Regions from separate parts of the Bradyrhizobium sp. CCBAU 11434 genome, predicted to be linked through region 2. Evidence: riboswitches for the same ligand, from Rfam matches in the RefSeq annotation. Region 2 holds a riboswitch; each other region holds the start of a gene.

Region 1 (6,869 bases), on a different contig from region 2:
GTTGCCGCGCGGCAAGACGCGCGCGAGCGTCATGGCTGGATCATGGACAGCTACATTCTCAAGCGCAGGCCATAAGCGAGGCAGCATGCTCCCCGAATGGATCACCCAGAAATGCCCCGAGATCTCCGCTGATCATCGCGAGGCGGCCATCGCGCGGCAGGCGCAACTGACGAAACCGACCGGGGCGCTCGGCCGGCTCGAGCAGCTCGCGATCGAGCTTGCGGGCCTGCAGGCGAGCGAACGTCCGCGCGCGACGCGCGTGCCGATCATCATCTTCGCCGGCGATCACGGCATCGTCGCACAGGGCGTGTCGGCCTATCCGCAAGCCGTTACCATCGCGATGATGGCGAACTTTGCGTCCGGAGGTGCTGCAATCTCGGTGCTGGCGCGTGAGCTGGGCTCCAGCCTGGAAGTGGTCGACGCCGGCACGCTGGCCGAGGACGCGTTGCCGGGCATCGTCACCGACAAGCCGCGCCACGGCACGCGCGATTTCAGCGTTGAGCCTGCGCTCACGCCGGCGGAGCTGGCATTTGCCTTCGAGGCCGGCCAGCGCGCAGTAGCGCGGGCGAAGGCCAGTCAGCCCGATCTGCTGATCTTCGGTGAAATGGGCATCGGTAACACCACAACGTCTGCGGCGATGGCCGCAAGCCTGCTCGGCATCAGCGCCGAGGAGATCGCGGGCAGTGGTACCGGCGTCGATGCGGCGGGCCGCGCGCACAAGGTGCGCGTGATCGAGGCCGCGATCGCGCGTCATGGCGTGGCGGGCACCTCGCCCGAAAAGATCCTGTGTGCCGTCGGCGGCCTCGAGATCGCGGCCATTTCCGGCGCGATCATCGCGGCCGCGCAGGCGCGCATTCCCGTGCTGATCGACGGTTTCATCGTCTCGGTCGCAGCACTGGCAGCAGTGCGGCTCAACCCGTCGTGCCAGCCGTTCCTGCTGCCGTCGCATCAATCGGCGGAGCAGGGGCATCGGCTGGTGCTGCGCGCACTGAACGTGCAGCCCTTGATCAGCCTCGATCTCAGGCTTGGCGAGGGCTCGGGCGCCGCGATCGCGTTGCCGCTGGTGCGATCGGCCTGCGCGCTCCACAACGACATGGCAACGTTCGCGCAGGCCAATGTGCCGGACAGGCCTAGCTGACCCGCTGATTGACCGACACGACACGCCAGCCGGTCGCGAGCCGGTCGATCCTGGTCAGCGACAGCGGATCGATCACGAAGCGCAAGGCGGCTGGCGGCGTCAGGTCGAGCGCGATGCAGAGCGCGGCGCGGATGGTGCCGGAATGCACGACCAGCGCTGCCGAACCCGCGCCGATCCGCGCGAGACCCAGCCGGACGCGCGCGACCTGGTCCTCAAAACTCTCGCCACCGTGCGGCCGTCCGCGCGCTGGATCGCTCCAGAACCGCGCATAGGCCTCGCCACCGCTGCGAGCGAGCTCGTCATGCCGCCGGCCGGTCCAATCGCCAAAATCCTGCTCGCTGAATTCAGCCACCAGCTCGGGCGCGAGCCCCAGCGCGCGCGCCGTCTCGACCGTGCGTCGGGCCGGGCTCGCATAGCTCGCCGCATCGCGCGGCAGGCACAGACGCAGCGCCTCCAGCTGCGCGTGATCGCCGAGGTCGGCGGGCGCGTCATTGGCGTGGATGGTCCCTGCGATGCCGTCGACGGGGGCATGCCGTATCAGCCAGAGGAAGGTCTCGCCTTCCATGCAGATCTCCCGGGGAAATTGGCCGCTGCGGCAATATCGCCGCATCGGCACATTGACTCTGTCTTTGCCGTAATCCTAGATGCTCGCGACGGTTTCCCCGAAAGAGGATGAAAAGGGAATGCGGTGCGGGGACGTTGTCCCCAACGCCGCAGCTGCCCCCGCAACTGTAAGCGGTGAATCCTTCGTCACAAGCCACTGGGTCCTCGGTCCCGGGAAGGCGACGAAGCGGTCACGACCCGCGAGCCAGGAGACCTGCCGTCAGCCGTGGTCACACGCGAAGATGTCGGTCGGGGAGTACAGACATTCGGCTTCATCGGAGGGCTTATAGCCTGATGATGGGACCTTGGTTCGCGGTGACGTGCCACTGACGTCACACCGAGGTCCAGGACCGTGTCTTCCATCCGTATCGTACGACCGCGCCGCTTTCTGCTGGCGTCCGCCGCTCTCACATCTCTTGCCGCCGCCGATATGCCCGCTGCGCTCGCGCAGCAGGCCGGCCAATCTCTGCCACCGGTGGAGGTGTCGCCCCCGCAATCCCGCAAGCAGGCAAAACCGCCGGCGCGGGACGCGGCAAGCGGACGCCGCGCGACTGCGCGCAGGCCTGTCGCCGTAGCGGCGGTGGCAAAGCCAGTTGCGCCGAACGCTGCGGTGCCGACGCCGCTCAATAGCAACGCCGTTGCCGAGAGCGCTTCGCGCCTCGGCCTGACGGTGCGGCAGACGCCTGCGACCGTCGAGGTGATCTCCGCCGAGACCATGCGCGAGCAGGGCTACCGCACCGTCTCCGACGTTGCGCAAGGCGCGGTCGGCGTCACCGCCGGCGACAATCCTGCCGAGCCCTCGGCCTTCTCGATGCGCGGCTTCACCAACAGCCAGATCAACACGCTCTACAACGGCATCAAGATCGGCCCGCAGAACATGACTTCGCGGATCATGGACACGGCCAACCTTGAAGCCGTGGAGATTCTCAAAGGCCCGGCCTCTCTGATATCGGGCGAGGGTGCCGCCGGCGGCGCAATCAATTTCGTCACCAAGCAGCCGCACACGGGGCCGATCCGGAACGAAGCTGATTTCTCGTACGACTCGCTGAACTCGTTCCGCGCGCATTACGGCTCGGGCGGCAGCACCAATGTGCAGGGGCTGGACTATCGCTTCGACGTCAGCCGTTCCTCGCTCAACGGCTTTGCCGACGACACCAACACCAAGACGTTCGACGTCTCGGGCCAGCTCAATTACCGCATCTCCGACAGCCTCAAGGTCTGGGGCGCGATCGAGTATCGCGAGGACCGCGGCAAGGCCTATTGGGGCGCGCCGCTAGTACCCGTGGCCTTTAGCAGCTCGCATGCGACGGCAGGCATCGTCTCGGGCACTTATGTCTCGAACTTCAACGGAACCAATCTCGGCCCCGTTACGATCGATGATCGCACCTTAAATACCAATTACAACGTGCTCGACAACCGCAACGTGGCACAGGAAGTCTGGCTGCGCGGCGGCTTCGAGCTGAAGCTGGCACCCGACCTGACATTAGAGAGCCAGGCCTATGCTTACGGCGCGGAGCGATCGTGGTTCAACAATGAGGTCGAGGCGTTCAACGCCACGACGAATACAGTGGATCGCAGCCGTTTCTATGTCGCGCACAGCCAGCGCTTGGTCGGCAACATCACCGACCTGACCTGGGACTCGAACATTGCTGGCCTCGACAATCGTCTCGTCACGACGCTCTCGTCGAGCTATCTCGATTTTGTCCGGCCCGGTGCGGCCAATTTTCCTGGCGATTCCGTCGATCTCGTCGATCCTGATCGCGGCTTATACGGCCTGCTTACGACCAAAGAGCAGACTGCGCGTATCGACAACGAGGCCCTGTCGTTCGAGGACCGGCTGAAGCTGACACGGACTTTTGCGCTGATCGGCGGCCTGCGCGTCGAGCATATCGGGCTCGATCGCAACTCGACCGACGTCGTCGGTCTGGAGAACGCCGGCTTTCCGTTCTCGAAATCGTGGGCACCCGTCACGGGGCGCATCGGCTACACCTGGGAAGCGGTTCCGGGCCTGACGTTCTTCAGCCAGTACGCCACCGGCGCCGACATCTCGGCCAACAACATCTTCCTGCTGGGACCGACCCAACCGCTCGACCTCACCACCGCGCGCACCTATGAGACCGGCGTCAAGCATGTGCTCTGGGATAACAGGGCGGAGTGGTCATTCTCGGCCTACGATATCGTGCGCAAAAATGTCTATGCCGCAGCCGGCGGCCAGACGCTCAACATCGCGGGACGGCAGGACTCAAAGGGCGTCGAGCTCGCCGGATCGATCCGCCCGATCGAGCCTTTGCGTCTGTGGAGCAACATCGCCTATGTCGATGCGCGCTATGCCGACTATGATTTCGTCGGCAGCTCGTTCTCGGGCAACACGCCGCCGAACGTACCGCGCATTGTCGCCAATGCCGGCGCGTCCTGGCGGTTCCTCACGCCATGGCCGGTGGAGATCGGCATCACCGGTCGTCATGTTGGCGATCGCACCAACAGCGACGCCAACACCGTGACGATGAATGCGTACACGGTGGGAGACCTCTACGCCTTCGTCGATATTCCCAAGGCGGTCTTCAATGCCGTCGACCAGGCCCGCCTGACCTTCCGGGTGCGTAACTTCACCGACAAGCACTACGCGATCTGGGGCGACCCGTTCTATCCCGACCAGATCCTCTTGGGCGCACCGCGGACCTACGAGATCTCCGCTGCGTTCAAATGGTGAGGCCATAAACGCATGATGGCCGCGATTGTCCTCTTGCACCGCTGGCTTGGGATCGCGTTCTGCCTGATGTTCGCGATGTGGTTCGCGAGCGGCATGGTGATGCATTTCGTTCTGTTTCCGTCGTTGACGGAGGCGGAACGCTTTGCTGGGCTCGCGCCGGCAGAGCGCGGAGCGACCGTCATGGGTGTTGCCGATGCCGTGACCGCGAGCGGAATCACCGACGCCACGCGCGTTCGCTTGATCCAGCGCGGCGACGGGCCCGTCTATGTCGTGTCGGGATCCTCGCGCGTACGGGCGATCCATGCGTCGGACGGTGCTGACGCCTCGGTGGAATCTCCCGATGCCGCGCTCGCCATTGCGCAAGACCATGCCCGCCGACGCGGGCTCGATGCCGTACGCGCCACGATCGTTGCGCGCGCGGACTACGATCAATGGAGCGTCGCCAACGGCTTCGATCGCCACCGGCCGCTGTTCCGCATCGCTCTCGGCGATGCGGCCGGAACGGAGGTCTACGTGTCGTCGCGCACCGGTGAGGTCGTACTGGACACAACCCGCAGCGAGCGTGGTTGGAATTGGGTCGGCAGCGTCCTGCACTGGATCTATCCAACGGTTCTCAGGAGCAACTGGGCGCTGTGGGATCGCGTGATCTGGACGCTGTCGCTGTTGGCCTTGATCGCGGCAATGTTCGGCGCGGTGCTCGGTGCGATCAGGACCAGGATTCGCGGCGGCCTTATCTCGTCGCCTTACCGCGGCTGGCACGCTTTGCATCACATCATCGGCCTCGTTGCGACCGTCTTCGTGTTGACCTGGATTTTCAGCGGCTGGCTCTCCATGGATCACGGCCGGCTGTTCTCACGCGGGCAATTGACCGCGGCTGAGGCGAGCGTGACGAATGCGGTGCCGGACTGGCGCGCGGCTTCATCTTTCGATCAGCGGCCGCTATCGACGTCATCCCGTGAAGTCGAATGGTTCGCCTTCAATGGCAGCGCCTATCGGCGCGATCGGACAGACCTTGGCAGCCAGACCCTGATCAAAGCAGGCGAGCCAGCCCGCGATCGGCAGATGGCATTCCTGGAGGAGCAGGACGTCTCCAGCCTGACACCACGTTTGGCGGCCGGATGTGACGCGGCGTCCGTTCTTGCCGACAACGACGCCTATCCCGCCCGTCCCATCGTCCCCGGTGCGCCCGTCTATCGCTCCCGCTGCGGCGATCTCTGGTTCGACATCGATGGTGCCGATGGCAGCATCGTGCAGCGGCTCGATGCCTCGCGGCGGGCCTATCGCTGGGCCTACAGCGCGCTGCACACGCTCGATCTCCCCGTTCTCATGGCGCATCCGCGCCTGCGCGATGGCCTGATCGTCGGACTTTGCGCACTGGGCCTGGTGTTTTCCGTCACCGGCATCGCGATCGGCTGGCGGCGTTTGCGGGCGACATTTGCGACCAAAGCGGCATGACGCGCCATTAAGTGTTTCTGGTCACGGCGCGCGCCGACAGCGTAACGACGCACATCAGCGCGGCGAGCATCCAGAACGCCGCCGGCAATCCGACGGCATGGGCGACAAAACCGATGCCGGCAGGGCCAACCAGAACGCCGGCATAGCCGGCGGTGGTGATCGACGCCACCGCGAGCCCGGTGGGCATGGCCGTTTGCCGCGCCGCGCCGCGGAACAGCACCGGCACGAGGTTCGACGCGCCGAGGCCGATCAGCAGGAAGCCGGCGATGGCAACGGACGCGTTCTGTGCCAGCAGCAGCACGGCAAGGCCCGCGACCGCAAGCAGGCTTCCCCCGATCAGTGTCGCCCGATCGCCAATCCGTGCCACGACGGCATCGCCGCCAAGCCGGCCGGTGGTCATCGCGATCGAGAACACGATGTAGCCGATGCCGCCTCGCGCCTCGCTGACGAGGCCTGCGTCGATGACGAGCAGTGCGCCCCAGTCGAGCATTGCGCCTTCGATCAGGAAGGTGACGGCCGCGAGTAGCGCCAGCAACAGCACGATGCCGTGCGGCAGCACGAATAGCGGGCCTTCCTGCGCCTGAGCCCTTCGCAGGAGGCGCGGCCAGGTTGTCGCCATCGCGATCAGCATCAGCGCGGAACAGATCAGGGCGCTTCCGAGCGGCCCAAGATGCAGCGACAACAGCGCCGTCATCACCGCGGATCCGGCGAAGCCGCCAATGCTGAAGAGTGCATGGAAGCCCGACATCAAAGGCTCGCTCGCCGCGCGTTCGACCTCGACAGCATGAATGTTCATGGCGACATCGATCGAGCCGAGCGCACCACCGAACGCGAGCAGCGTCAGCGCCAATGCCACGGGCGTGCCGGCGACGACCAGCAGCGGCAAGATCAGGGCAAGGCCGATCCCGCCGGCGATGATGATCGGCTTGGTGCCGTAACGTGCGCTCAGGATACCGGTCGCGA
Region 2 (6,869 bases):
TCTGGAACGACGGATCGTCCAGATGCTGCGTGTGCTTCAGTGCCCAGGCCGCCTTGTCGGTGATCGACGGCACCTCGCGGTACATGTTGAACAGCTCCCCCTCGTCCAGGCCGAGGCTCTCAACGATGTACTGAAAGGTGTGGGTGTGAACCGCCTCCTCGAAGGCCTGCCGCAGCAGATACTGCCGGCATTCCGGATTGGTGAGATGACGGTAGATCGCCAGCACGATGTTGTTCGCGACAAGCGATTCCGAGGCGGCGAAGAAGCCGAGATTGCGCTTGATCGCGCGCCGCTCGTCCTCCGTCAGGCCGTGTCGCGACTTCCATAGGGCGATGTCGGCCTGCATCGAGACCTCCGTTGGCATCCAGTGATTGTTGCAGCCCGAGAGATACTTCTCCCAGGCCCATTTGTATTTGAGCGGAAGGAGCTGGTTGACGTCGGCGCGGCAGTTGATCATCCGCTTCTCGTCGACGGAGACCCGGCCGCCGGTGCGATCGATTGCGCCTAGGCCGGTCGGGTCGGCCGGCTCAAGCTTGAGCTGGGTCTGCAGACGCAGCGCGGTGGCGAGGCTTGAGGCGGTCGGAGCCGCCGTTGTTTCGGTATCGGACCAATCGAGCATCGTCATCTCCTCACTGGCACGCTTCGCATTCGGGATCGTCGATCCGGCAGGCCTTGATGCCGTCGAGGTCGGGCGCTGCTGCAGTCGGGATCATGCTCGGCGCGTGCGAGACGGCCACTGATGCGGACACCGCGTTGAGCTTGCCGTCGGTTCCGTTCAGCGTCGATTTCTCGACATGGGTGGCGCTTCGGGAGCGCAGGTAGTACGTCGTCTTCAACCCGCGCCGCCAGGCCAGCCGGTAGAGCGCATCCAGCTTCTTGCCCGAGGGATTGGCGATGTAGAGGTTGAGCGACTGCGACTGGTCAATCCATTTCTGGCGGCGTGCAGCCGCCTCGATCAGCCAGGCGCTGTCGATCTCAAAAGCCGTCGCGTAAAGCGCCTTGAGATCGTCAGGGACACGGTCGATCTGGCCAACGCTGCCGTCGAAATATTTGAGGTCGGAGACCATCACCTCGTCCCACAGCCCCCTCGCCTTCAGGTCGCGCACGAGGAACTCGTTCACGACGGTGAAGTCGCCCGACATGTTCGATTTGACGAACAGGTTCTGGTAGTTCGGCTCGATCGACTGCGAGACGCCGCAGATGTTGGAGATCGTGGCGGTCGGCGCGATTGCCATGACGTTGGAGTTGCGCATGCCGCTGGTGGTGACCTTCTTGCGCAGACGGTCCCAGTCCAGCGTGGATGAGCGGTCCGCATCATGCCCGCCACGGGACTCCGCGACGAACTGGATCGAATCGAGCGGCAAAATGCCCTTTGACCACAGCGAGCCCTCGAAGCTCGGATAGCGGCCGCGCTCGGCGGCGAGATCCGATGAGGCCTCGATGGCGTGGTAGGAGATCGCTTCCATGCTCACATCGGCGAAGGTAACGGCCGCATCTGACGCGATCGGAATGCGCTGGACCTGAAGCGCCTCCTGGAAGCCCATAAGGCCGAGCCCGACCGGGCGATGGCGCATGTTGGAGCGGCGCGCCTCCGGGATCGTGTAGAAATTGATGTCGATGACGTTGTCGAGCATCCGCACGGCCGTGGTCACCGTCCGCTTCAGCTTGGCCTGATCCAGGCCATTCGCACCGACATGGGCGAGCATGTTGATCGAGCCGAGATTGCAGACCGCGACCTCGTCGGCCGAGGTGTTCAGCGTGATCTCGGTGCAGAGGTTCGAGGAATGGATCACGCCCATGTGCCGCTGCGGCGAGCGCAGATTACAGGGGTCCTTGAAGGTCATCCAGGGATGGCCGGTCTCGAACAGCATGGTCAGCATGCGACGCCAGAGATCGGTCGCGCGGACCGTCTTGAATACGCGCAGGCCGCCGGCCTTCGCCGTGGCCTCATAGGCCTCGTAGGCCGTCTTAAACGCCTCGCCGTAGAGATCGTGCAGATCAGGCGTCTCGTCGGGGGAGAACAGCGTCCATTCGCCGTCGACGTCGACGCGCTGCATGAACAGGTCGGGGAGCCAGTTCGCGGTGTTCATGTCGTGGGTGCGGCGGCGGTCGTCGCCGGTGTTCTTGCGCAGATCGAGAAATTCCTCGATGTCGACGTGCCAGGTCTCCAGATAGGCGCACACCGCCCCCTTGCGCTTGCCGCCTTGATTGACGGCGATCGCGGTGTCGTTGGCGACCTTCAGGAACGGGATGATGCCCTGGCTCTCGCCGTTAGTGCCCTTGATGTGGGCGCCGAGACCGCGCACCGGCGTCCAATCGTTGCCGAGACCACCGGAATATTTTGCCAGAAGCGCGTTATCCTTGACCGACTTGAAGATGCCGTCGAGGTCGTCAGAGACGGTCGTGAGGAAGCAGGACGAGAGTTGCGGGCGCGGTGTGCCCGAATTGAACAGTGTTGGGGTCGAGGCCATGAAATTGAACGACGACAGCAGATCGTAGAAATCGATCGCCTTTGCTTCGCGATCGATCTCGCGGACTGCGAGGCCCATCGCGACGCGCATGAAAAAGGCCTGCGGCAACTCGATCCGCTTGCCGCGAACGTGCAGGAAGTAGCGATCGTAGAGCGTCTGAAGGCCGAGGAACTGGAAGTTCAGATCGCGCTCAGGCTTCAGCGCAGCCGCGATCCGGCCGAGATCAAAACGGGCGAGTTCGGGATCGAGCAGTTCGGCGGCGATCCCGGTCTTCACATAGACCGGGAAGTACTCGGCATAGCGCGTCGTCATGTCAGCCCGGGCAGCGGACGTGGGAACGCCGTGGACGTAGGACAATACCTCGCCGCGCAGCTTGTCGAGCAGCAGGCGCGCGCTGACATAAGCGTAGTTCGGCTCCTGCTCGACAAGCGTGCGCGCGGCCATGATCGAGGCCAGCGCCAGCTCATCCTGGCTAATGCCGTCGTAGAGATTGCGGGTGGTCTCGGCCAGCACGGGGCCGGCGGACACGCCGTCCAGACCGACGCAGGCCTCACCAATGATCAGCGCGAGCCGTTTGGTATCGAGACCGACGCGAGAACCGTCAGCAAGCGTTACGTGAAGCGATGGTGCAGCAGCGGGCACAGCTTCGGCAGCTGCCTCCTCGGCACGCTGGCGCGATCGCTCTTCGCGATACAGCACATAAGCGCGCGCGACCTTGTGGTGCTCGCTGCGCATCAAGGCGAGTTCGACCTGATCCTGCACATCCTCGATATGGAAGGTGCGTCCATCGCCTACCCGCCGCATCAAGGCGGCGAAGACTTCGGCGGTCAACTGCTCGACGCTCTCATGGACGCGACGTGAAGCAATCGCGCTGGCGCCTTCGACGGCCAGGAAGGCCTTGGTCATGGCGACCGCGATCTTTGCGGAATCGAACGGCGTGACCTTGCCGTTCCGACGGATGATCTGCATGGCGGGTTCGCTGGAAGCAGCCGCAAGTGAATGTGGACGCAACTGGATGATGGGTGCGGAAGCGCCTTCCGCGTCGTGCAGGTTCAGTGACATCAATAGGCCCCGTGATGCGCGCGTTGTGTTTGGACGGGGCTGAAGGAGGGACGCCGCAGAAACGCCGGCAGAAAAGTACCGGACGGTGCATGCAAGCGACCGCCGGACACCCCGCCCGTGGACGTTCAGATCGTCACGGCAGGTCTCCTGGCTCGCAGGTCGTCGCTCGCTTCCCGTCTTCCCGGCGCCAAAAGCACCAGTGACGATTGTCGGAAGCAGCTCGCTGCTGACAGTTGCGGGGGCAGCGCCGGAATTCCGCGCCTTCTGGCGCAGTTCACCGGCTTCCCTCTTAGCCACTAAATCTTGCGATCCAGCGGAACCGTGACGTCCACATGTGGTGATATTCGCGAGCGAGTGTCAACGATTCGTTTGAGGGCTCTACGCAGATTGGCTGTGGAATGTGGGAATTCCGGCGAGCGGCTTGGCCAGACCCACGTGCCGCGACCGAGCCGCGCGAACAATCGTGCTCGTCAACGCTGCGGTTCGGTGCCGAGGAGCGTAAGAAGGCCTTTAGGTCGGTGCCATTGATCCGGACTTCCCAATAGATGGGGCTGGACGAAGTCTTCCGATCCGCAAACTCGATGAATATCTGGTCAAGCTGACGAGCGTCGGAGCCCTCTGGCCAGCGCCGTGGAAAATGATCAATCCGTGAGAGACCGCATTGCGCAAATGCCTGAGCAACTGCCCAAGTGTGTCGGTCTCACCCACGATCTGAGCGGGCGACGGCCAACCGAGTGATGCGAGGTCGTCCAGCGTGGTTTGCGCGATGCTTTCATAGAAGTGTCTCTCCTTCGGAAACACAATGAACGCGAGGAGTGATTGATCAAGCTGCGTGACCACGTGGCCCTGGCCCTCGCTGGCATAGGTAGCCTCAATCAGCTCAAGGTTGGCGCGCGACCGTTGGATAACCCCCCGGGTCATTGCGCGGAGCCAACGCAATAATGTGTGTCCTCATCGCCACGCCCCCTTTCAGCTCCCGCTCAGCCGTATTTCCTCGAGCCGCTGCTGAATTCGCTCCCCAAAGCCGCCGTCATATCGAGAAACAGCGTCAATTCGGGCGGCTGAAAGGAGATGTCCCTCATCGACTGGATGCTGGTGACCAGACTGCCTTTGAGCGGTCGCACCGAGATCGTTGATGCGTCGGAATGGGCACGGGGCGGCCATAATCACTAAACAAGAACAAGAAAGCTAAGAATGTGGATTTTGGCCTATGCAGCGTCTACACTTGATCTGCATAGAGAAGACGGTCGAGAGCGCCTATTCGATTGCCGGCTCGTTGGCTCCCTGATCTTCCTGGCCATCTCTTTTTTGCGCGAGGCTGTTGCCCCAAGCTTGTTGGTTTGACGGAATCCGAAAGTCGCGAGTTTGCGCAAATTGATGCATTACTAACCGTGGACACTGAAGGACCAATCGACTTGGACCTTCGTTGGCCTTCCGGCTTCAGCAGCTAATCGCGGAATTCGCCGACGGTGAGCGATGAGACGATCGCAAAGAGCCGCCGCCGGATCATGTCGATCCAAGATCAGGCGAGAGACGTCGTCAGTACGGCCGGAATCAGTTCCTCGGCCAGGGCCTTGACCGGCAGATCGGCGAGCGCCATCTGGCCGCAGGCCGCTCTTCCGGACCGTCAGCGGCGATGCCGACGAGCTGATCGCCCGTCCACTCGGACGTCACCTTGGCCATCAGCTCCCTGAGGTCAGCAAAGCGGACATCCGTCCCTCCGTAGGGCATGATTGGTGGTTATCCCTGGATCAAGGCCAGCGCTTCGGCATGAAGCCGCGGCGTTGCGGTTGCCAAGATGCGCCCTTCCGAGTGAATCGAGAGCGGGCATCCCTCCCAATCGGTGATGCAGCCGCCGGCGCCCTGCACAATCGGAACCAGCGCCATGTAGTCATATGGCTGAAGCCCCGTTTCGAGAACGATATCGCAGTGTCCCGACGCAAGCAGGCCATAGATGTAGCAATCGCCGCCGAATCGGCGCATCCGCGCAACTCGCGACAACCGCTCGAATGGCTCCATCTCGCCTTTGCGGAACATGTCAGGCGATGTGGTGTAGAAGCTCGCGTCGGCGAGACTCTCGCATGCGCTGGTCCGAGCCAATCCATCGCCAAACCGCGCCACGCTGGGCTTCGCCATCCACCGCTCGCCCGTAAAGGGGATGTCGATCAGGCCGCAGAACGGCTGCTGCTGATAGGTCAACGCGATCAGCGTGCCGAACAAGGGAAAGCCGCTGATAAAGCTCTTAGTGCCGTCGATCGGGTCAACTATCCAGGTGAACGCTCCGCCGGGCTTGGCTCCGATCTCCTCGCCGATGATGCCATGCTCCGGAAAGCGCGCCTCTATCCTTTCCCTGAGACGCAACTCGACGGCTCGATCGGCGATCGTCACCGGGCTGGCATCGGACTTGGCCACGACATCTAGCGCCGTGCGGAAATAGGACAGCACGATGGGCCTGACCGAATCCGCTAGCTCGGCGGCGAATGACAGATAGACATCGGCATCGTCTGCCATGATCACATATTGGGCCATTACAACTCACGCAAGAACAGCGGCGGGTGGATCACGGATGATGGAGCGAGGCCCATGTGCTTCCAGATGCCGTATTTGCGACGCGCCAAATACAGGCTCAAGCAATCCGCTTAGACGGCTCCAGGTTCCGGCAAACATCCTGCGTCTCCCAGGATTTTAAGTGTCGTTTCGCGATAGCGATGGGATCATCGTCCTTGCCACGGGCCGCCTGATACGCAATGCTACTATCTTTGAACTTGTTAAGAAGTACGTATCCATCCTCGACCTTGTATTGTCCTTCCGGCTATCTCGCCGTTATCGCCCTTCGCGCCCGACGAGAACCGAACGATAACACTAAGGCTGCGATATTCATGCGGCATTTTGGACACCCTAGATATGTGATTTGTCTGCGTTGCCGATCATCAAACGTCGCGCGCAGAGCGCGATACGTGTTCATCAAACGCTACGACATTTCCCCTCCACCTGATCGAGCATGACCGGTAAAGGAGTTTCGTGGGGCTGCCCAGGCACCTTGCGGGCAGTGCCTGACTAACCCCGTCCCCTGACCAAAAGCTGACGGCCGCGATAAATTCCTAGAATTCGGTAACTCGCGGGGCACGGCGCACCCCACTCAACTTAGAACAGCGATGCTAGAAGCCTCAAACTTGTCAGAGTTGTCCAGCCGCGCAGGCAGTCTTCGTCAAGGTCTTCACTAATCGTGGCGAATGAACCTTGCCGCCGTCAGGCCACGTCAGCGACTGCGGGTTCAAGGCTGAAGGGCTGACCGTCAAACACAAAGGCAACTTCGTCATCTTCGATTCGCGACGA
Region 3 (6,869 bases), on a different contig from region 2:
TGCGATCGCGATCGGCTGCCGCGCCTTGCATGATGATGCCTGGGCGAAGGCGACGTCAGCGCGGCTCGTGCGGGACTGTGCGCGCCTCGACGAGATGGTGCAGGCGCAGGGCTGGCGGCTCGTCGGTGGCGCATCATTGTTCCGTCTCTACGAAACGCCTGACGCGCTTGTTGCGCAGGAAAAGCTCGCGGGCGGCCAGATCTGGTCGCGGGTGTTTGCGAAAGAGCCGACGTGGCTGCGACTCGGCCTTCCGGGCGCCGAGGCCGAATGGACGCGCTTGGCCAAAATTCTAGCGCGCTAGCGCGAGCAGGCCTTCGACGTCAAGATGCCGTTCGATGTGATCGGCGAGGGCCTCGAGCGCGCTCTCGACCCTGGCGTGATACGGCTCCTCGCCTGCGGGAATGTCGAGCTTTGCCAGATATGCCTTGCGGAAATCGTCCGACGTGAACAGGCCGTGCAGATAGCTGCCCTGCACGCGCCCGTCGCGTGAAATCGCACCCTCCGGCTCGCCGTTCAACTTCGCGAACGGCCGCGTGCGGTCGGGTCCATCAGTGCGGCCTATGTGGATTTCGTAAGCCTGGATCGGCTGATCAGTCGCCGCGTGAACGGCTGCCACACGCGTCAGCGTCTTCTGCGGACTCATCACGGTCGTCACGTCCAGTAGCCCGAGACCCTGTGTATCGCCGGCAGGACCTTCGATTCCGGCCGGATCAGCAACGCTGCGCCCGAGCATCTGATAGCCGCCGCAGAGGCCGAGCACATGGCCGCCCCTGCGGCGGTGCGCGATGAGATCGATGTCCCAGCCTTGCGCGCGCAGGAAGGCGAGATCGCCCCGCGTGGACTTTGAGCCGGGGATGATGACGAGCCTGACATCGCCGGGGATCGCTTCGCCCGGGCGCACCATCACGAGATCGACTGAAGGCTCGAGCTTGAGCGGATCGAGATCGTCGAAATTGGCGATCCGCGACAGCGCGAGGCAGGCGATCTTGCACTGGCCGGGCTTGCGCGCGTCGCTCAGGCCCAGCGCATCCTCGGCCGGTAGCTCGCCGGCGCGCGGAAACCACGGCAGCACGCCGAGGCCGCGCCATGCAGTCTTTTGTTCAATCAGCTTGTAGCCGTCGTCGAACAGTGTGGGATCGCCGCGGAACTTGTTGATGACAAAGCCCTGGATCATTGCGGCATCATCAGGGTCGATCACCGTTTTGATACCGACCAGCTGTGCGATGACGCCGCCGCGGTCGATGTCGCCGACCAGCACGACCGGAACGTCGGCCTTGCGGGCAAAGCCCATATTGGCGATGTCGGCCTTGCGCAAATTCACCTCGGCCGGGCTGCCGGCGCCTTCGACCAGCACCAGATCAGCGCGCGCCTTCAGCCGTTCAAAGCTCTCCAGCACCGCGCCCATCAGCGATGGTTTCATCGCCACATATTCGCGCGCGCGTGCGGTTGCGATGCGCTTGCCGTGCACGATGACCTGCGAGCCGACATCAGTCTCGGGTTTCAGCAGCACCGGATTCATGTCGGTATGCGGCTCGACACCGGCGGCGAGCGCTTGCAACGCTTGGGCGCGGCCGATCTCGCCCCCATCGACGGTGACGGCCGCATTGTTCGACATGTTCTGGGGCTTGAAGGGAAGCACGCGCAATCCGCGCCGTGTGAAGGCCCGCGCGAGACCGGCGACGATGAGCGACTTGCCCACGTCCGAGCCGGCCCCCTGGATCATCAGCGCGCGTGTCATTGATCTCAGAACTCGACGCCGGGCTGCGCCTTGATGCCGGAGCGGAACGGATGCTTCACCAGCGTCATCTCGGTGACGAGGTCGGCGATCTCGATCAGCTCGTCCTTGGCATTGCGGCCGGTGAGCACGACATGCGTCATCGGCGGCTTCGAGGTCTTCAGGAAATCGACGATTTCGGCGATGTCGAGATAGTCGTAGCGCAGCGCGATGTTGATCTCGTCGAGCACGACCATGTGCAGGCTCTCATCGAGAATCAGCTGCTTGGCCTTCTCCCAGCCGGCGCGCGCGGCCGCGATGTCGCGGGCGCGGTCCTGCGTCTCCCAGGTGAACCCTTCGCCCATGGCGTGGAACTGGCAGAGCTCGCCGAAATGGCCGGTGAGCAGGCGCCGCTCGCCGGTATCCCAGGCGCCCTTGATGAACTGCACCACGGCGCAGGGGAAGCCATGGGCGACACAGCGCACGATCATGCCGAAGGCGGAGGAGGACTTGCCCTTGCCGGCGCCGGTGTGGACGATGATGAGGCCTTTTTCGCCGCTCTTGGTGGCCATGATCTTGTCGCGGGCGACCTTGATCTTCGCCATTTTGGCGGCGTGCTTTGCGTCAGTCTTGGCGTCATTCTTGGCGTCGGTTTCGTCGGCCGTTTGGGTCTCCGGTTCAGTCGTCATCGTATCCGGTCCTTCGGCTTGACAAGAGGCGGCCGGGGGCAAATGGTGGCCCGGCGTTGGTTCCTGTCCTATGACAGGCGAAGAGGGAATGCGATAGGGTCCGAATCGGCAAGATTTGGGTCCAAAATGCAGCCGCCCCCGCGACCGTGACCGGAGAGATGCCCAAAGCCACTGATCCCCCAGGGATCGGGAAGGCGGGGATCGAAGGGGAAACCCTGCTCCGCAAGCCGGGAGACCTGCCAGCGCGGACGATGTTTGGACCGGCGGACGGGGTGTTCCGCGACGGGGAAACGGACCGTCGCAAGCAAGGTCCGTGAGCCTCTTCGCCTCCCGCTGATACTTCTGGAAGAGGCGATGATTGTCACACTGCACGTCTGCATCACCTGCCGCGCCGGCCAGACGCTGGGCGAAGGCGAGACCACGCCCGGCAAGCGCCTGCACGGCGCGATTCTCGAAGCCGGCGTGCCCGAGGGCGTCAGCGTGGTTCCCGTCGAGTGCCTGTCTGCATGCAGCCAGGGCTGCTCGGTCGCGCTCAGCGCGCCCGGTCGCTGGTCCTATGTCTATGGCCGCCTGTCGGATGCCAACGCGCGGGACGTGGTTGCGGGCGCTGCCGCCTATGCTGCCGCGCCCGATGGCCTCGTGCCCTGGCGCAGCCGCCCCGAAATCTTCCGCAAGCAATCGCTTGCGCGCATTCCCCCCATCGCCGTGTTGCCGGAGGCCGCCGAATGAACTCGCTTGCAAAAGTTCCTGTGACCGTGGTCACCGGCTTTCTCGGTTCGGGCAAGACGACGCTGATCCAGCATCTGCTCAGCAATCCCAATGGCATGAAGCTCGCCGTGCTTGTCAACGAGTTCGGTAGCGAAGGTGTCGATGGTGAGATCCTGAAGTCCTGCGCCGATGAGAACTGCCCGGAGGAGAACATCGTCGAACTCGCCAATGGCTGCATCTGCTGCACCGTTGCCGACGATTTCATTCCGACCATGGAGAAGCTGCTGGCACGGCCAGTGCGGCCCGATCACATCCTGATCGAGACCTCAGGCCTGGCGCTGCCAAAGCCGCTGCTGAAGGCGTTCGACTGGCCGGAGATTCGCTCGCGCATCACGGTCGATGGCGTGATTGCGCTGGCCGATGCCGAGGCGGTGGCCGCCGGTCGTTTCGCGCCGGACCCGGCTGCCGTCGAAGCGCAGCGCGCGGCGGATGGGAATCTCGATCACGAGACGCCGCTGTCAGAAGTGTTCGAGGACCAGATCGCCTGCGCCGATATCGTGCTGCTAACCAAGGCCGATCTCGCAGGCGCCGCGGGCATCGAGGCCGCCAAGGCGTTGATCACCGCCGAGATGCCGCGCCGCGTGCCGATGCTGTCGATCACTGACGGTGCCATCGACGCGCGCGTGATCCTCGGCCTCGGCGCTGCCGCCGAGAACGATCTCGCCGCGCGTCCCTCGCATCATGATGGTGAGGACGACCACGAGCACGACGATTTTGCCTCCGTCGTGATCGATCTTCCAGAGGTCACCGACATCGATGTGCTGGTCGCGTCGGTGCAGCGTCTTTCGCGCGAGCAAAACGTGCTTCGCGTCAAAGGCTACATCGCCGTCGCGGGCAAGCCGATGCGGCTGCTGCTGCAAGCGGTCGGTGAACGCGTGCGCCACCAGTTCGACAAGCCCTGGGGTGCAGGCAACAGGCAATCAAAGCTCGTCGTGATCGGCGAGCACGGCGATATTGACGAGGTCGCGATTAGAGCGGGACTGGGAGTCTAATGCACGTCGTCTTCCGCGAGAGCCGCGGTCTCGAGGAGACCACGACGCCAAGGGACATTGGCCAGGACCCGGCCGATCTCGTGGTACTCTCGTTCTCGGATTCCGACCTTGCGGCGTTCGCGGCGGGCTGGCGGCGTGGCCAGGACAGCCTGCCGTCGCTGCGGCTCGCCAATCTCGCGGAACTGCGTCATCCTCTCTCGGTCGACACCTATATCGAGCGCACGCTGTCGCAGGCGCGCGGCATTCTGGTGCGCCTCATCGGCGGTGAATCCTACTGGCCATACGGGCTGGCGGCGCTCCAGCAACTGGCCAAAGACCGCAATATCGTTCTCGCCGTGCTGCCGGCCGACGGCCGCGACGACATCAGGCTGGATGCGTACTCGACCTTGCCGGTTTCGACGCTGCGCCGGCTCAAAGCGCTCTGCGACACAGGCGGTCCCGTCGCGGCGCAAGCCGCGATTGCGCAGCTCGCGCTGGCCTCAGGCCTTTATGCCGGGCCTGTTGTCGGCGAGATGAACGTGCCCGAAATGGGCTTTTACGACCCTGCGCGTGGTGTCATTGCCGCGCCGACGCCGCGCGAGCGGAAGCCCCTCACGCTCGTGACGTTCTATCGCTCCTATCTCACGGCTGCCGACACCGGTCCCGTCGATACGCTGATCGCCGCGTTGCGCGAGAAGGGTTTTGACGCCTATGGGGCCTTCGTCACGTCGCTAAAGGCGGCAGGCGTCGGAGATTGGCTTCGCGCGCATCTCGCGCAAAATCCGCCAGCCGCGATCGTCAACGCGACGGCGTTCTCGGCGATGGGCGACGACGGCACGACGCCGTTCGACGCTGCGCCGTGTCCCATCTTCCAGGTCGCGCTCTCCTCGGCGCGGCGCGAGGACTGGGCGGAATCGCTGCGCGGCCTGTCGCCTGGCGATCTCGCCATGCATGTAGTGCTGCCTGAGGTCGACGGCCGCCTGTTCGCCGGCGTGGTGAGTTTCAAGTCGGCCGCGGAACGCGATCCCGATCTGCAGATCTCGCATCTGGCCCATAGGCCGGATGAGGAGCGTGTGAAAGCGGTTGTCGCCCGCGTCGCTGCTTGGCGAAGGCTTGCCTGGAAGCCGGCGGCCGTGAAGCGGTTGGCCATCGTCCTGTCGAACTATCCCGGGCGTCCGCATCAGATCGCACATGCGGTCGGTCTCGATGCGCTGGCGTCGGTCGAAGCGCTGGTGGCCGATCTCGGGGAGGCCGGCTTTGATGTTGCGCCGGTGCATGCACTCGGCGAGACGTTGCTGAAGCAGAAATTGACATGGAGTGTCGCAGACTACCGCGCGGCGCTCTCGCAGCTTCCGCAAGGTTTGCAGGACGATCTCGCGCAAGCCTGGGGCGCGGCGGAGAACGATCCGAGCTGCCGCGATGGCGCTTTCCACTTCGCAGCCATCGCAAGCGGCCGATCGATCATCGCGGTCCAGCCCGAGCGGGGCGATGCGGCGACACGCGATGGCGACTATCACGATCTCGCCCGCACGCCGCGCCATGCCTATGTTGCATTCTATCTCTGGCTCCGCGGGCAGGGGATCGATGCTGTTGTGCATATGGGCGCGCATGGCACGCTGGAATGGCTGCCGGGGAAATCCGTGGCCCTTTCATCCGCGTGCTGGCCGGAAGCGCTGATCGGCGATCTCCCTGTGATCTATCCCTTCATCGTCAATGATCCCGGCGAGGCTGCGCAGGCCAAGCGGCGGATCGGCGCCGTCACCATCGGCCATCTGCCGCCGCCGCTCGAACAATCCGCGATACCGGAAGGCCTTCGCCGGCTCGAACGCCTGCTCGACGAATATTCGACCGCCGATGGTCTCGACCCCGCCCGCCGTCAGCGCCTGATCGCCGCGATCCGCGACGAGGCGCGTGCGGCCGGCCTCGAAGACGATCTTGGTATTGTAGCCTCGGCTGCGCCAGCCGAAGCCATCCCGCGGATCGATCGCTTCGTCTGCGATCTCAAGGAAAGCCAGTTCGGCGAGGGCCTGCACGTGTTCGGCCGCGGGGCCTGTGGCGATGCTGAGCGGGATGCGCTACGCATCGCGCTCGCAGGACAACGCGTGGCGCCGGGCCCGTCCGGCTCGCCCTATCGCGGACGCCAGGACGTGCTGCCGACGGGACGCAATCTCTTCGCCGTCGATCCGCGCGCCGTGCCGACGCCCTCAGCGCATGCGCAGGGCATCAAGCTCGCCGAAGAGCTGCTGCGTCGTCATTTGCAGGATCATGGCGACTGGCCGAACGGCCTCGTGGTCGATCTCTGGGGCTCGGCGACGATGCGCACCGCGGGCGAGGAGTTCGCGATGGCGCTGCATCTGGCCGGCCTCGCGCCGCACTGGGATTATGCCTCCGGCCGCGTCACCGGCTACGACATCATCGCGCCGGCTGAGCTCGGCCGTCCCCGAATCGACGTGACGCTACGCGTGTCCGGCCTGTTCCGCGATGTATTCGCGGGCCTGGCGCAATTGTTCGAAGCTGCTTCCGAAGCGCTCGCATCGCGCGAGGAAGAGGGCGACGAAAATCCTTATCGCCATCGCGCTTCCCGTGTGTTCGCGCCGCGCCCCGGACAATACGGCGTCGGCCTTTCGGCCATCCCCGATGCGTTCACATCGGAGACGCGCGATGCGGCCGGCGAAGCCTGGCTATCGGCATCGTCGTGGGCGTTCTCCGCCGATGGCGAGATCAGGC

The links. Region 2 has a riboswitch for cobalamin ahead of XI06_RS19685 (ribonucleoside-diphosphate reductase subunit alpha). Riboswitches for the same ligand answer to the same signal wherever they lie in the genome.
Region 1: it holds a riboswitch for cobalamin, as region 2 does, so the genes downstream of both, XI06_RS08700 (TonB-dependent receptor) here and XI06_RS19685 (ribonucleoside-diphosphate reductase subunit alpha) in region 2, are expected to answer to the same signal.
Region 3: it holds a riboswitch for cobalamin, as region 2 does, so the genes downstream of both, XI06_RS08620 (DUF1636 domain-containing protein) here and XI06_RS19685 (ribonucleoside-diphosphate reductase subunit alpha) in region 2, are expected to answer to the same signal.

What each region holds. Positions count from the first base shown of each region.
Region 1 covers NZ_LBJX01000011.1:254,797-261,665, forward strand. Annotated here, with positions in the region: gene cobF (precorrin-6A synthase (deacetylating)) at 1-75, shown strand, start outside; gene cobT (nicotinate-nucleotide--dimethylbenzimidazole phosphoribosyltransferase) at 86-1,138, shown strand; gene XI06_RS08695 (histidine phosphatase family protein) at 1,131-1,703, opposite strand; cobalamin riboswitch at 1,776-1,977, shown strand; gene XI06_RS08700 (TonB-dependent receptor) at 2,094-4,451, shown strand; gene XI06_RS08705 (PepSY domain-containing protein) at 4,464-5,906, shown strand; gene XI06_RS08710 (MFS transporter) at 5,914-6,869, opposite strand, start outside.
Region 2 covers NZ_LBJX01000086.1:33,401-40,269, reverse strand. Annotated here, with positions in the region: gene XI06_RS19690 (ribonucleotide-diphosphate reductase subunit beta) at 1-619, opposite strand, end outside; gene XI06_RS19685 (ribonucleoside-diphosphate reductase subunit alpha) at 630-3,533, opposite strand; cobalamin riboswitch at 3,654-3,872, opposite strand; gene XI06_RS43915 (HEPN family nuclease) at 4,044-4,454, opposite strand; gene XI06_RS43910 (hypothetical protein) at 5,088-5,216, opposite strand; gene hisN (histidinol-phosphatase) at 5,274-6,062, opposite strand.
Region 3 covers NZ_LBJX01000011.1:238,368-245,236, forward strand. Annotated here, with positions in the region: gene cobD (threonine-phosphate decarboxylase CobD) at 1-301, shown strand, start outside; gene XI06_RS08610 (cobyric acid synthase) at 290-1,738, opposite strand; gene cobO (cob(I)yrinic acid a,c-diamide adenosyltransferase) at 1,744-2,403, opposite strand; cobalamin riboswitch at 2,444-2,661, shown strand; gene XI06_RS08620 (DUF1636 domain-containing protein) at 2,758-3,132, shown strand; gene cobW (cobalamin biosynthesis protein CobW) at 3,129-4,163, shown strand; gene cobN (cobaltochelatase subunit CobN) at 4,163-6,869, shown strand, end outside.